DNA from 2 places in the Staphylococcus casei genome. Region 2 is predicted to be linked to the other one. Evidence: riboswitches for the same ligand, from Rfam matches in the RefSeq annotation. Region 2 holds a riboswitch; the other holds the start of a gene.
What was found. Region 2 has a riboswitch for FMN ahead of ribD (bifunctional diaminohydroxyphosphoribosylaminopyrimidine deaminase/5-amino-6-(5-phosphoribosylamino)uracil reductase RibD). Riboswitches for the same ligand answer to the same signal wherever they lie in the genome.

Region 1: it holds a riboswitch for FMN, as region 2 does, so the genes downstream of both, QMO72_RS07110 (ECF transporter S component) here and ribD (bifunctional diaminohydroxyphosphoribosylaminopyrimidine deaminase/5-amino-6-(5-phosphoribosylamino)uracil reductase RibD) in region 2, are expected to answer to the same signal.

What each region holds. Positions count from the first base shown of each region.
Region 1 covers NZ_CP125718.1:1,451,505-1,460,099, reverse strand. The annotation lists gene ypdA (bacillithiol disulfide reductase YpdA) at 1-354, opposite strand, end outside; gene QMO72_RS07130 (LysM peptidoglycan-binding domain-containing protein) at 612-2,423, opposite strand; gene QMO72_RS07125 (RecQ family ATP-dependent DNA helicase) at 2,572-3,951, opposite strand; gene QMO72_RS07120 (helix-turn-helix domain-containing protein) at 3,938-4,903, opposite strand; gene QMO72_RS07115 (ferredoxin) at 5,013-5,261, shown strand; gene QMO72_RS07110 (ECF transporter S component) at 5,506-6,051, opposite strand; FMN riboswitch at 6,117-6,252, opposite strand; gene QMO72_RS07105 (ATP-binding protein) at 6,474-8,240, opposite strand; gene QMO72_RS07100 (response regulator) at 8,224-8,595, opposite strand, start outside.
Region 2 covers NZ_CP125718.1:1,113,249-1,121,843, reverse strand. The annotation lists gene ribB (3,4-dihydroxy-2-butanone-4-phosphate synthase) at 1-460, opposite strand, end outside; gene ribE (riboflavin synthase) at 473-1,105, opposite strand; gene ribD (bifunctional diaminohydroxyphosphoribosylaminopyrimidine deaminase/5-amino-6-(5-phosphoribosylamino)uracil reductase RibD) at 1,112-2,155, opposite strand; FMN riboswitch at 2,318-2,451, opposite strand; gene QMO72_RS05405 (FAD/NAD(P)-binding protein) at 2,646-4,115, opposite strand; gene QMO72_RS05400 (osmoprotectant ABC transporter substrate-binding protein) at 4,296-5,222, shown strand; gene sagB (peptidoglycan release complex glucosaminidase SagB) at 5,488-6,336, opposite strand; gene QMO72_RS05390 (hypothetical protein) at 6,498-6,722, opposite strand; gene QMO72_RS05385 (sigma-70 family RNA polymerase sigma factor) at 6,942-7,412, shown strand; gene QMO72_RS05380 (competence protein ComK) at 7,426-7,851, shown strand; gene QMO72_RS05375 (hypothetical protein) at 7,856-8,305, opposite strand; gene QMO72_RS05370 (pentapeptide repeat-containing protein) at 8,387-8,595, opposite strand, start outside.

The DNA.
Region 1 (8,595 bases), 340 kb from region 2:
ACATTGATAGACATCTTCTGTTGTTGTAATTGTAAATCGGTTATTTATTTTTTTCACTGTGAGGACTTCTTCAAAAGCATTGATACGCAATTGATGATGCTTAACCACAGCTCTGTAATATACTAGAGCCTGATTTCGGTGTGGTTTGCTATCTTCTACTATAAATGGAATATCCCCAATACTAAGTTTATCACTGGATGAAAAGAATGTTTGATGTGTAGGATAATTGTATATTGCGTCTACAACATTTCCTTTTTCAATCACTAATGTGTCTATACCTTTTTTCTTTTGTTCAATAGCAGCACTTAATCCACAAGGACCGCCACCAATGATTATACTTTCAACTGTTTGCATAATTGATTGTCCTCCTTTAACCACCAATATATTATACCAGTAGTTTTAGAAAAACCAAATGAAAGAAGTTGAAAATTTTATAACTCTATACTTCTGAGCAATGCACATTTAATTATACAGATAATATACAATTTATTTTCTATATAATTGCTTTGATTATAAATACAGCATTCTTGTCCATAGGTATAAATCATATTTACAATAGCATAAAAACTGCCAACTTTAATTATTGAAAGTTGGCAGTTTTTATAGAAATTTTATTGTGGAATAACTAAGCGTTGTCCATTATGAATGTCGTTACCTTGAATGTTATTCGCTTCTCTAATTTTTTCAACATTTTCTGGCGTACCTTCACCATAGTATTGAATTGCAATTCTGTATAAGTTTTGACCGTTTACAACATGTGTTCTTTGGCCAGAAGTGCTGTTTGATTGATCACTACTTTGTTGACTATCTTGTGCTTGGCTTGAAGAACTATTATTTTGAGCGTCTGACTGACTATTTTGACTTTGATCTGTTTGGTTTTGTCCACTTTGATTACTTTGCGTACTTTGTGAATCTGATTGGTCAGTTGAACCCCCATTTGCCGAGCTTTGTGAGTCTGATTGATCAGTGGAACCACTATTTTCTGAACTTTGCGAATCAGTATTACCTTGGTCAGATGAAGAATTATCAGTGTTGCTATTACCTGCTGACGAAGCACTATCAGAATCTGAATTCGAATTGTCATCAGAAGAAGATGCAGCTTTATCTTTATCATCATTATTCGCTTTGTCTTTATCTTTATTAGAATCTGAATCTTTTGCTTTATCTTTGTCTTTATCGGAATCAGAGTTTTTATCTTTATTATCTGCTGTTTTTTGATCATCGTTTTTACCGTTATCATCATTGTTACCAGTTAAAGCCATGCCACCAAAAATTCCGATTGCAGCTAATATTAAAATTGCAGCTAATATAGGTAATAACTTACCTAATAAACCACCTTTTTTCTTTTTGTTTTTATCATCATCGTTATTGTTGTGGTTACTATTATTTCCGCCGTTACCGCCATTACCATTTGAATGACCTGCTCCAGCAGCGCCTGCACCTGCGGCACCGGCAGTAGCACCTTTTGTCTTAGTGGAACTTTTATCTTTATTATTTTGCTCTGATTTTTCTTCTTTATTTGTATCCTTGTCTTTATGTTTGCCAGCTGCATAAGCACCCGCTCCAACAGCAGCAGCACCGCCAGCTACAGCGGCACCTTTTGTCTTGGAACCTTTTTGGCTCTCGTCCGGATTCTTATCTTCAGATTTACGCGAGTCATTACCTTCGTGATTATCGTGTTGGTGCTCAGTATTTTCTTTACTATCTCGCGGTGCTTGATCTTTATCTTTGCTAGCTGCAGATGCACCCGCTCCAGCAGCGGCACCTTTTGTCTTAGAACCCTTTTGAGTTGCATCTGGATTTTTATCTTCAGGTACGCGTGAATCATTATCTTCATGATTGTCTTGTGCGTCATTAGATTCACGTTGATCTTTATTACGCTCATTGTCATCAATTTGTGATTCTTGCTTACCATTGTGCTTACTAGCTGCATATGCACCCGCTCCAGTCGCGGCAACACCACCAGCTACAGCAGCACCTTTTTTGCTAGATTCATTATCATTTTGTCCATGCGCATCAACTTCAGAGTGGTCTTCATTCTCATCATTTATTTGACGTTCATTTGTAGACGCTTGATTTAAATTGTTGTCACGTGAATGATCATTGTCTTTATATTCATTTTGTGATCTTGATGATGAATGTGCATCTTGATGTTGATTTGATTCGTCTTGAACATCCTCATGTTGTTCGTCTTGTTCAGGTTGTTCTTGTGCATTTTGATGCGTTGCAGTATCACGTCTGCGTTGTCTACGCTGTGCATTTCTAGGAGGAAATTGTTCGTCTGATTTATCAGACACTTCCTCTTTTACATTGTCAACTGAGTTGTTAACGGAATCGTTGTTATTGTCTGGGTGTTCTTTTGGATCAATGGATTGACGATTTTTCTCAAAATCATCTTTAAAATTGTTGTTAGACAAATTCATCATCCTTCCTTGTTTTTATTTTAAGTATATACTGTTTTACCCTAAAAGGTAGTAAATATGTATATATTTATTTAATATATTTACTTTCAAATAAGCCTATAGTTCGTATTATAGCTTGTTTGAAAAAGTGAAGTAAAGCAATAGTCGATTATTCAAACAAATTTTGTAACTTTTCAGTATAATTTATTTTTCTTTTTACTTTTTTACGGTTTAAATGATGAATTGAATGTAATTCAGAATCATTATCGCAGCATTGACTCGGCTTCTCTTCAATAGACTCACCAAAAAACTCCATCATATATGACCTTCTACATTGATCTAAATTTTTATAACCTAACATTCTTATATACCCTTTACGCTTGCGTTGATATGTCGCTTCAAAAATCGTTCTTAGCTGAGAAAAAGAATAGTAGCTATTTAATATTTCTAGAATATCTTGCTTATCTGGAGGTAAAAAAGTACCTATTTCAAAAGCATTGATATCTTCAGAAGAAATCATATCCGTAAATAATAAAGTTTCAAGTAAAAAACTGTCATCTGGCTGAAACAGACTAATTGCTTGGCTATGCGTACCATCTCTTCCAGCCCTACCAATTTCTTGCATATAATTAGAGGGACTTGTGGATAAATGATAGTGAATAATTGTTCGGATATCTTTTTTATTAATACCCATACCAAAGGCACTTGTAGCAACTATAATGGGAATTTCGTTATTAATAAATTGATGTTGCACCGTGTGTCGCTCTTGATAAGATAAATCACCATGATAAATTCCAGTTAAAAAACCATAATTATAAATTTCCTTTGCTAGGTTTAGACATGTCTTTTTAGATGATACATAAATAATTGTAGGTCCTGTGGTTTCTAATGTGGGTAACAACCACTTTAATTTTCCCTCATCATCAGGAAAATTCTTATGCGTTAACGAAATGTTATCTCTATTCATACTCGTTTTAATAACGTGGAATGTTTTATTAAGCATTTGATTTAAATCAAATGTTAAATGTGGTGGTGCTGTAGCAGTTAAAGCGAGCACTGTCGCTTTAGGAAATTGATTGATAATTTTGCCAATAAGTGCGTAATGGGGTCTAAAATCATATCCCCATTCTGATAAACAGTGCGCTTCATCTAAGACAATCATCCCAATATTCAAAGTTTGAATAAGTTTGAAATTTTGTGGCTGTAAAATAAATTCCGGACTTAAATAGATAAAGCGACTGTTAGATAAAGCGTTGATATTTAACCTTCTTTCATCTTCATCCATCCCGGAGTGGATACAACTGACTTTATGTTCTCCATGTAACTTAAGTTGCATCACTTGGTCATCCATAAGAGATATGAGTGGAGAAATAATGAGTGTGGGTTGTTGTTTTATATATGTAGGTAATTGATAACAAAGACTTTTACCGCTCCCTGTAGGTAAAATACCGAGCGTATCTTTATGATCAATTACACTTTCTATAATTTCTTGTTGGCCAGGTTTAAACGATTCAAACCCAAACCATTTTTTCAGCTCATGTTGTAACATTTAATTCTCCCCTTTCTATGCCAACAATCACTAATTTAATCTTAAAATAGCTAAGATTTGGAAACAGCGCTTTATATTCGCGTAATCTTTGAGTACGGTGTGTCTCATAGTATTTCAAAAACTCTAGATAGCTTGTCGTTTCAAGATAATCTGTATAATTCGTAATATAGCCTTTGATAAATAATTCTAATATATGATCTTCAATTGTATTTATTTTTACTTGTTGTTGCGCAGCAAGTTGTTCAAAATCTAACCCTTGTTGTAATCCTTTATACGTTTGTTCGGTTTTATTTAATATGGTTGGTAAAACGATAAGTTTATGTAAAATTGGATACTTTTCTTTATTTTCAATATTAAATAATAATGTAACCAAATCGATCATTTCAAGTTCAAATAAGCGCTCTTGTGAAATGTCTTCGATTAAACTGACTTGCTGTCTGGTATACATGCTTTCTTCATAACCTTGTAAATAATAATGTAAATAGGTTGTACCATTAGTAGTAACAATTGACTGAAATAATGCATGAAGCTCTTTAATAAAATCCTCATGTAAGTTATTATTAATTATCTCTTTATATACATTTTTAACTTTCTGGTGTACAGTACTATGTTGGGTAATAGGTACAAATTGATATATGTTATGTGTAGTATTGGATACAGTTTGTATTAAAAGTTGTAATGCTTTAAACGTATTCATCAAACTATCATAGGTGTGTCGAGGATGTGTTGTAATACTAGCACTTAGATTACTTTCTGCACTAAGTTGAGTAAAATATCGCTCGAATGACGGATATTTTAAGTTAGGCATGCTGTGATATAATGATAGTAATTGTTGGCTACACGCATCAAAAAAGGTTTGATGTGATTTTTTTCCTATGATAATATTAAATATACTTTTTTCTGTTTTATAACTATGTGCGTGAGTTTGTGTAAATTGAATTATATTATACATGTATCATCCCTCATTCTATTAAACGGAAACATTTGAAAAAACTAAAAACAGTGATTACAATGATAATTGTGTTATTATTGTAGCATTTTTGTCAAAGGAGGCGAAGAAATTGGCTAAATATACAATTGTCGATATGGATACATGCATTGCATGTGGTGCTTGTGGTGCCGCTGCCCCTGATATATATGACTATGATGACGAAGGTATTGCATACGTAATATTAGACGACAATAAAGGTACGGCAGAAGTACCTGAAGAATTATACGAAGATATGGAAGATGCATTAGAAGGTTGTCCAACTGATTCAATTAAGATTGAAGAAGAATCATTCGATGGAGACGCACTAAAATTTGAATAATAAACTTTAAGTTATTGTTCTCGTATATTTTATCGAAATTTTACAGGATACCTAACAGACCTTTAAACAATCTCTATGGTAGCATAAAGTTTAAATTTGATATAAAGCAACGATATGAGTTAGTGTGTTCAAATTCCATTGGGCATGCTAATTTTTATATACAAATAAATATAAGCAGCGCTTTAACATTTGTGTTAAAACGCTGCTTATATTTTTGTTATTGATAGCGCTGATGTATGCTGATTTATTTTGGTAATACATTTTTTAATCGTCTAAATAATATAATGAATATGAGCGAAATAATAGCGCCTTTAATGATATTAAATGGTATTACACCAGAAACAATTACTATTTTAATATTTTCAACGACATGGGATAAATTCATTATCATGCCATATAACGGTAATAATACAAAATAGTTTAAAATGCTTAATACAATAGTCATTACTAACGTAGCCACAGTTAAACCTGTTATTAAAGATTTTAAATTATGTTTTTGTTTAGTTACGAAATAAGCAGTAATTAAGAAGCTGGTTGCAGCTAAGAAGTTGGCTATTGGACCTACTGGGTCACCTACGTTAAATAAAAAGTTTAATAAGTTTTTAATAAATTCCACTATCATACCTGCTACCGGCCCTAAAGTAAATGTAGCCAATAATGCTGGCACATCACTAAAATCTAATGTTAAATAAGGTGGTAAAAAAGGTATTGGGAATTTTATAAACATCAATATAAAAGCTACGGCACTCAACATGCTTATTGTAATAAGTCGTTTGGTTTGTTGTTGCATATTCAATTATCTCCTTCCATTCATCTTACACAGAATAGGAGGATTTAATTGCATAACAAACAACCCTCCATCTTCTCCCATCCAGACTATACTGTCGGCTCTAGATTCTCACTAGATCAGCCACTCACTTTATGAAACATGAGTGGGTCGCAGGCTTTCATTACTGCCGGTTGGGAATTACACCCTACCCCGAAGATGAATATTATAAATTTTATAAATATATCATAGCTTAATACTCAGGTAAAAACAATAGAATTGCTCTAAATATATATAACCCAACATAGAAAACAATAGAGACATATGACATTCAACTAAGCGCTAACGATTTAAAGCATGGTGTCCATTATGTATTACCATAAAAACAGCGCTAAAGGTATGCGTGCGTTTAGCTATACCTTTAGCGCTGTTTAGTTTATGAACTGCTATTTATCTGTATTGACTTTAGGTAATTTAATAGCAAATTGAGTGCCCTTGCTAAGTTCGCTTTTAACATCAATGCTGCCATCATGACCATCTATAATCATGCGACAAATGAATAAACCTAACCCAGTTCCTTGTTTACCTCTTTTACGCGAAGCATCTACTTTATAAAAGCGATCAAACACTTGTTGTAAATGTTCGGGGGCAATGCCGCTACCAGTATCAGTGATGTATAAGATGTTTTCGGTGTCCGTTTCACTACAACTAATAGTAATTGAATCTCCAGGGTCTGTATACCTTGTAGCGTTATCAATTAAATTAGTTAACACTTGCTCTATTCTATCCGAATCATAAAACCAAAGTTCACCATCTGTATTTGGATTCAAATCAATACTTAATTCCAAATCTGAGGCTAGTTTTTGATATTTGAGTTGCATTTTATTTAATAATGTATCAATAGGTTGTACTTTTTTATCGACCGTTAGGCCCTCAGCATCCATACGTGCAACATTGAGCAATTCATTTACCAATCTATTAAGCCGTTTCGTTTCATCTAAGACGATAGACAATGATTCATGTATTTCATCAGGTTCTGTTACAATGCCATCTACAATTGATTCTGTGTATCCTTGTAACAAAGCAATAGGCGTGCGAAGTTCATGTGACACATTCGCAATGAAATCTTTTTTCATCTGATCCATGTTATGTTCATTTGTCATATCACGTATCACTGCAACAATACCACTGGTACCATCAGGTTGAATTTGTTCAATGTAACTCGTTATGATTACAAAGTAACGTGTATTTATTTCATATTCTTCAAATTGTGTTTTTTGATCTTTAAACGTTAACTCTTTTTGTCTATCTAATTTATCTAAAGAATAATCATCAAGGATTTGGATAATATTTTGAGCCATGTCATTAGAAAGGATAACCTCTTTTTTATCATTAAAGCCTAATACCCCTTCAACCATTGAATTAATCAAACTATCTCGAATATTTTTGGAAGAAGATAGTGCATCCATATGTTGTTGTATTTCTGAACTCATCGTATTAAAAGCGCGAGATAATTCACCGATTTCATCCCGAGAATTTACTGGAACGATTTGTGAATAATCGCCTTTTGAAACTTTCAATGCTTGTGTTCTTAAATTACGTAAAGGTTTAGTAATCCTAGAAGATAAGAAAAAGGCAAATACAGTTGTTATTGCTAACGATATAATTGCAATGACTAAAATAATAATTGTAATGAGATTGTTTGTATCTTCGAGCGTTTTTAAATCTTGATATATAAACACTCCACTATAGTTGTTGCCTTTCTCATTATCTGCATTTAAATTTTTTGAAGGATAACCAATAAGCACATAAGTACGTTGCTGCCCATTGACACTAACTGGGACATGTTCTGGAATTTGCTTACCTTCATCAAATACGCGATTGTAATCCTTGTTCGATTTGATTTCTTTGAACATTTTTCTCTTAGTCACATCTTGATTATTGTTGGGCATATGTTTGTCATTCATAATAATCAACCCGACTGGTCCTTCGATAAGTTTCCGACTATGTTCAACTGCTGTGGCCTTGTTATCTGATGTTGCAACTAATTGGCTAATTCGTTTAGCATCTTTGAGTAAAGAATCTTCGGTTTCTTGCGTAAAATAAGACTGTATAAACGTAACTAGCGTTGCGCTAAGTAAAATTAAAACTGTCGTTACTATAAAAATAATAGTTAACCACAGTTTTATAACTACATTATTGAGTCGGTTCATCGTTAGATTTTACCTCAAATTTGTAACCGACGCCCCATACGGTTTGAATCATATAAGCCGCTTCTTCAGACACACGATTAAGCTTCTCTCTTAAACGTTTAACATGAGTATCTACAGTACGCAAGTCCCCATAGAATTCATAATGCCAGACTTCCTTTAATAGTTGTTCACGATCAAACACTTTATTTGGTGTTTTGGCTAGAAAAATTAAAAGTTCATATTCTTTTGGTGTCAAATTGACTTGGTTTCCATCTGCTAATACCCTATGTGCATCGTTATCAATAACAAGGTGATCAAATTCTATTAAATCACGTGTATGTGGTTCACTCTGTTCTGTATGAGCAACTTGTGTACG
Region 2 (8,595 bases):
CACTTAATGTTGCTAAATCAACTGAAGCCTCAGTATGTCCTCGTCTTGCTAAAACACCATTATTTTGTGCAATTAGAGGAAATAAATGGCCCGGCTTATTAAAATCATTAGATGTGGCGTGATCGTCTATTAACGCTCTCGCTGTCATCGTTCTTTCTACCGCGCTAATACCTGTCGTTGTATTAACATGATCCACACTGACTGTAAACTGTGTACCATATACATCAGAATTGTGATTTACCATTGGATTAAGATCTAATTTTTCAGCTATGCTATGACTTATAGGTGCACATATTAATCCTCTACCATAAGTAGCCATAAAATTAACTGTATTATCCTTCATCCATTCAGTCACAGCAACTAAGTCGCCTTCATTTTCTCTATTTTCATCATCTACAACGATGATACTATCGCCATTTTTAAGTGCTTTAAGTGCAGTATCTATACTGTCTAATTTCATATATTTGCCCTCCTAAAATCCAAACGCTTTAAGTTTATCTGAAGTTAATCCTGCACCATTATTACCGACTATTTTCTCTACATATTTAAACAACATATCCGTCTCAATATGCACAGGATCACCTATACGTTTTAGATTTAAAATAGTGGATCTTCGTGTTTCCGGAATGAGATGAATATCAAATTCAGTATCTTTCAATTGAAAAATCGTTAAACTTACACCATCAACTGTTATAGAACCCTGTTGGACCATTTGTTTAATTAAATTCGTAGATGGTTTAATAGTTACAATTTTAGAATTATTAGATGATTGTATGCGTGTCACTTTGGCAACTTCATCAACATGTCCTAAAACAAAATGGCCTCCAAACCGACCTTGTCCACTCATCGCTCTTTCTAAATTCACTTCTGCGGATTGTTTCAATTGATTGAGATATGTCTTATTTTCAGTTCCCTTAATCACTTGAACTGAAAACGAACGATTATCAAAATCAACAACCGTTAAACATGCACCGTTAACACTTATCGAGTCACCAATATGCATATCTGCTAATATCGTTTGGCAATCAATCGTTAAGTTAACCACAGATTGTTGTGTCGTCACTTTTTTTATAGTACCTATTTCTTCAACAATACCGGTAAACATGTGTCATCACTTCTTTCGCAACTCTAATTTGATATTTTGCTCAATCATTTGGGAATTTATAATTTCAAATTGAGGTGCTTCTGATAAATCAAAAACATTTTCAGTTTGAAAGAATTGATAATTTCCAGAACCACCTATAATTTTCGGGGCATAATATAAGACAAGTTCATTCGTAAAATCTGATTGTAGAAATTCAGAAGTTATAGTTGGCCCAGCTTCTACCAACAACCTTCCAATTCCTTTTTTATATAAATCTTTTAAAATTTCATTGATTGAACATGATTTTAGTGTAATCACTTTAACTTGTTCAATATGAGTTTTTAAAGTTTCATTTTCAGTATAAATCCATATTGGTTCATTAGGATTTTTAAACATATCTAATTCGAAGTTAATTTGGCCAGACTTTGATAAGACGATTCTTACAGGATTACTTCCTTCTTCAATACGTGTCGTATATTGAGGATTATCTGAATCAAGTGTTCCTCTCCCTGTTAACACTGCATCATGCGTATGCCGTAATTGAAATACATCTTGCTTTACAGCTTTATTAGTAATCCATTTACTTTGACCTTGATCAGTCGCTTGTTTGCCATCTAAACTACATGATACTTTTACAGTTACATTAGGAACCTCATTACACTTCGCTATAAAAAAGTCTTTATATAATGCTTCGGCTTCGCTATTTTGACGAAATTCAACTTCTATCCCAGCACGCTTCAATATTTCATCACCTTCTGAAGGCAATGTTGTATCTTTTACGGCATAGATTACTTTTTGAATACCGTGCTCAATAATTTTATTCACACAAGGTGGTGTCGAACCATAATGTGTACATGGTTCTAATGAAATGTAAATTGTGCCACCCTTTGCTTTATCTTGAGCCATGTCTAAAGCTTGTACCTCTGCATGTTTATCGCCTTTTTCCAAATGTGCACCCATACCAACGATACGCCCATTGTTAACTACTACAGAACCTACCGGAGGATTCACACCTGTTTGACCATCAACCATTTTAGCTAATTGAATAGCATAATTTAAATATTGACTCACTTTATCACCTCTAAATAATAAAAAAACACCTAAAATTTAAAAATTTCAGGTGTGGGATTTATCGATATAACAATGCCTATTTATAGCTAAATACACTTACACGAAATTACCAAAATAAGTGTACGCCAAATAAACACATAATAAGTGTTGTTTTGTTATACGTCATTCTTTCTCCCATCCAGACTTTACTGTCGGCTCTAGATTCACACTAGATCAGCCACATCTGTATTAACAGATGCAGGTCGCAGGCTTAATTTACTGCCGGTTGGGAATTTCACCCTGCCCCGAAAGAATATCTATGAAATTGTAATTGATAATTGAGTCAAGTAACCATTTAATAAGTTACCTAATTATAGTACTACATTTTTATGAAAATAACAATTCTTATTATCTAAGTCGGCTTTATTTTTTATTATAATTTTTAAAAATTCGAATTTATTATACACCGAAAATTTATACTGCTACTCAGCCATACAACGAATTAACCCATTTATTTCGGATTTAACAATTGATTAATGACAGTCACAGCTTGCTTAACTATCATCGTTACACCATTTCGTGATTGATTGATGCCATTAGTCAATTGACCTAAGGCATACATACGTTTTAGCGTTCCATACCTTGGACTTATAATTTGGTTTGTCTCAGGCACAATTTGAATACCACCAAGTGGGTGCGCTTGAACAACTTGTCTGTTTTCCATATTTATAACGAGTTGGTCATCATTATCAAGGTCAGAAAGTTGAGTTTTAGAACCTGTAGCGTTAATGACGATATCAAATTTTTCTACATCAGCCGCTCGATTACTATATTTAAAACAAAATTGCTTTTCGTCATGATATACATCTTCTAAGCCACTTTGTATTTCAATAATTCCGTTTTGCAAGTGATCTATGATTAACTTCGCTGTACGTGGAGGCATAGGATTAGAATTTTCTTTTAATATCGCTTGATAATCCTTCAAAAATCTCTTTTGATCTTCACGACTAAAACTATTCCATATCCAATTTAAATTTTCTTTCGCTAATTCTAACATACTTTGAAACTTACCCAATTCTTCTGGATGTTCTAAATCATAGGTCAAATCTTTTATAGGATCATTCACTTTGCGATGTATTAATGCCCTCATAGGAATGTCATAACGTTTACAGTCCTTCAGAAATAAATCTAAAGCAGCATCTAAAGGTACATTCCCAAAATTTTCACTTTTAAGTTCATTAAAATGTTCAGGCGTTAAATACTTAAATTCAACATTAGGCATTTCCCCCCTTACACTAGGTAAGTTACCTTTACGACTTGCCACTGTAATAGGTAATTGAGGATGGTGTGCTGTCACATAACGGATAACATCTAAGCTAGCTAAACCTGTTCCTATAATAGCAATACGGTCTGTATCTTCCACTTCATCTAAAGTATTATAAGTTGGATATGGTGTTGGTATATATCCTTGTGTCCCTTTGAGTTGATAAGGGTCATGATAGGATAATGTTCCGATAGTTACAAAGACGACGTCGTATAATTTACAATCAGCCATCTCTTTTGACGTACAAACATAATAATTAACATCTGTTTTTCCTATATCAGATTCAATAAATATTTCAGACACTTCTTTTTTGATTACATGAATATTATCGTAATTTTGATTATATTTCTCCACGTAATCCTTCATGTAGTGTCCAAAAATGAATCGCGGTAAATATTCGGGATTAGAAAACTTGAATTCCGACTGCTGCTCATACCATTCATAAAACTCGCGCTTATTATCTAAATTCAAAGACATCTGAGCTGCTGGCAAATTAATTAAGAGTTGATCACTGTCATTTTGAAACGGTACACCTTGCCCCATATTTTTAGGATTATCATATACATCTACTTGCATATTTGAAAATTCATCATATTTCACTAACTCTTTTAATAAACTAACACCTGCCGTGCCCATTCCAATAATCGCTATTCGCATTTTACACATCCTAACTAATGTTATTTTATATTTATTATAGCAATGTTTACTATCATATAACATTTTAATGAGTGGCATACATATGTAGCTACTTGCTGTTATAATATTTTGCTAAATATGGTAATCTTAAATTAATGTAATAAAATAATTATTTTTCAATTTAATTTAAGGGGACAAATAATGAGATTTCTAAAACGTATTTTATTTTCACTAATTATAAGCACGGTATTATTAGCGGGCTGCGATTTGCCAGGCCTAAGCGGAGGCCAGTCACAAAAATCAGTTAAAATATCTGCGTTAGCCACAAGCGAATCTCAAATTATGGCTTATATGTTAAAAGAACTCATTGAACATGACACCAAAGGAAAGATAACGGGTTCTATCATTAATAACCTGGGTTCTGCAACTATACAACACAACGCATTACTAAATGGTGATGCTGATGTCTCGAGCACACGTTATACTGGTACCGATTTATCAGGAGTGCTTGAACAAAAACCGATGACTAACTCTAAAAAAGCTATGCAAATAACCCAAAAAGGTTTCACACAAAAATTTGACCAAACATTTTTTAATTCATACGGGTTTGAGAATACATTCGCTTTTATGGTGACTAAAGAAACTGCCCAAAAATATGACTTACATACAGTATCAGATTTAGAAAAAATCAAAAATGAAGTTAACGTAGGTACTGATACGACATGGATCAAAAGAGGCGGCGATGGGTATGCCCCTTTTAAATCACATTATGGTTTCGGTTTTAATTCCTTAAAACCGATGCAAATTGGTTTAGTATACGATGCATTAAAAAACAAAAAGCTAGATGTAGCCTTGGGTTATACTACTGATGGTAGAATTTCGGCCTATGATTTAGTTGTACTCAAAGATGATAAAAACTTCTTCCCACCTTATGACGCGAGTGCAGTGGCACCAAACAAATTATTAAAAAAACATCCTGAAGTAAAAAAAGCTATAGAAAAGTTAGATAATAAAATTGATACAAAAGAAATGCAAAAGTTGAATTACGAGGCTGACGGTGAAGGAAAAGAACCTGCAGTAGTGGCTAACGACTTCTTAAAGCAACACGATTACTTTGATCATGAATAAATCTTGTTATTTTGATGAAATTGTTACTTTGTTATTTCAATGATGGTTTAATGTAAAATATGTCCATAGACGAGGAAGTGATTATATGAAATTCATTTTAAAAGTCTTTATCTCCGCACTTATGCTGTTCATACTTATCGGACAGAAAAATAAAGCGCAATAATAATTAAAACGCTTAGTAGCTAACTACTAAGCGTTTTTTAATTATTATGAAATTGATAAAAAAAGATTGATAGAACATGTTCTATCAATCTCAAATCATTTATTATTTATGTTTTTCATCATCTTTATATACAAAATACTTAAAATACTTACCTTCTGTTTTCATGTTTTTGTAGAAATCAGCCATTAAGCTAGCATTACTTTCTGCCCATTTGATATCCGTAGCATATTGATGCTCCCCAGGATTCTTAGGATTCCATCTCATACTATAAAGTGTGTTTTGATCTTTATGTGATAAGAAATGTTCATGAATAAAGTTAGCACCACCACTAATTGCTTTTTCAGGTGTATCCCAACCATGCTTTTTAGCGTATTCTGCACCAGTATTGATTGGATCTTCATCTAAAGCACCAACACCAAAGAAGTTATAATATTTTTTCCCATCAATTTCTACACCACTTGCCAGTTCACTTTTTGCTGAACCCGTTTCAAGTAACGCATGTGAAATTAAATATACTTCATTAACGTGCTTTTCTTTAGCTGCCTGTATGAAATCATCTGTATGCTTCAATAATGTTGGATTATCTATTAACATACGTTTTATTCTGTTTTGATCAATTCCTTGATATTTATCTAATTCTAAAAATTGATATTTTTGTTTATCACTGTCGATAAATGCTTTACTGTCCATCGCTTCTTTAATTTCAGTAGATGACGCATCTCTCCAGGTTTTATTATCTTTACTTGAAACTTGTTGACTCGTGTAATTATCAATTTGTTTTTTAGATGCTTTATCTAAACTTACTTTAAGATTTTCTACTTTTTCTTGTTCGTCAACATCTTTAAAGAATATTTGATCTGAAATCATTGAGAAAACAATGACCGCAGCTACACCTAAAATTACCAATAAACCAATAATTGATAATATTGAGCCTTTTTTATGCTTCGTCATTTTCACACCTCGTAGGTAAAAGTTAAGAATGCAACCTCAGCGACTATGTATATTACGTTAAGGCTATCCAATTATAAATTCTAACACTAAATAGATGAACGTACAATTTTATACAAATGTTGTTACATATTCATAAAAAAAGTAATGAAAGTTTAATTTCATTACTCTTGACTTTTGTTGTAATCCATCATGACAAAACTTGCAGCTTGTGATCTGTTTTTATAATAATAACGATTTAAATCAATTGTACCTTCTATTTCTCCGTCTCGATACATCATTTCTTTTGTCATGTTATTAATCATCACAAAATCTGATTTGTCTTTAATCATATCTAAATCATTGTGTTTAGCAAAAAAATGTTCTAAATTCAAATGTGCGTAATCCATATAAACCTCCTGAAAATTGTCCGAAGATAATAATATACCTCTAAATTGCTATATATTTAAGTTGAATACGCGTTAGTGTTATAAAACTTAAAATGTTATCTATCTATGTCTCCTATTTAACACCTAAAATTCAAATTTAGCAAATGAAAATTTTTAATTCCTATAATAAAATGTTTATATCCGGAAATTCATGTTGTATATACGACGTTGGAGATATAAATGCTTTTTGAAAAATGCTACAAAAAACATAAACACATGATTCCTTATCTGTTAAAAAAATACAATATTAAGTATAATAAAGATGAATTCTCACAACTCTTATTGATACGAATGTGGGAACTATTTTGCGATTATAACCCCACAAAATCAATGGCAATGTCTACTTTTCTATATCGTAGATTAAATTTTTACTTGATTGATCTTTTAAGAAAAATACCACAAGTCCAACATTTAACATTCGAAGAACACGAGCATCAAGCGTACTTTAATTTTCAAGCTTTTGAAGATCGGTTAATTCATCAAAATTTCTACGCGTCATTAACACCAAATGAAAAACAATGGTTAACTTTAAAAATCGAAGGCTATAAGCAAAATGAAATAGCCGATATACTTCACTGCTCTCTTTCCACTATAAAAAATCATCAGAAACGTGTCCGATCAAAATTTAATGCATATTATCATAACTATTGAGGTGATCTTTCAAATGACCCCTATTGCAAAATTATTATATTTCAAATCAGTCATTGGTCCAGAAAATCTTACTATTAGCCAGTTTACAACGCATCAATTTACCTATCCTTCAACTATAAACCACACTTTACACTATTTTTTAGAAACCCATCAAAAATCCTATACATTACAAATAAAACAAGCTAGACAATTATTGAAAATACGTAAATTTGTACCTATCTATATCAAAAGGGATATTATTTTATTCCCCCTAAAAACGCAACGTGCACCTATACAATACTATATTAATGCTCATATGATTACCGGGTTAAAATCTAAAGGTCAACAAACAATTGTATTCTTTGAAAATGGATCTCATATCACAATTGATTCTAGTTATATGTTTATATATAAAAAATGGCAAGAAAGTTTGACACTTTCCGCCTTTTACAATAGTTAAATATTTAAAGTGTTTTATTATGCTTGTACTCCAACAATTTCTTAGTGAAATAGGCAGTCGCAATTTTGATTAAATATAAACTAACTACAATCAGTAATAAGGCGCCAACTAAAGTTAATATCACTGTGATTGTAGACAGTTGTACTTCTGGTTTTACAAAATATTGTACAGATGTAAGACTAGTTAAAAATCCAAATAGAAATAACCCCAGTAATATAATATAGGAAATTAAAATACCTATGAGCAATACAAATAATTGTGTTGTAGATACTACTTTTTCCTTAAAAACATGTGTTTTTAAAAATTGATTAGAAAATGCAATGGGACGATTTAATTCCTCTCCCTCTTTTTCGTCAATCGCTTGTGTAAGTATATCTTCTAACTTATTTTTTTCTTTTTTATTTAAAAACCATAATTGTTTCTTAACCTTTTGCTTAAAAATATTAACTTTCATCAAATGTCTCCTTTAGTGCTTATACTTTCAAAACTTAAACAACGTTATTGGGTTTTGATAATTTAAGTCTTGTCGTCAAAGTTAATCCTTGACGACAAGACCCATGAGTGTAGCAAATTGTACCGCTTGATCTCTAGAAACAATACAGCCAAATAAATCTTCTTGATTAACTACAAATGACTCGAAAAATGATTGGCTTAAATCACAATCTTTCAATGCGGTTTGATAGACGGATAAATGTTCTAAATTTGTTTTGTCAAATACGACTTGCTTTAGCTTTGAACTAAAGA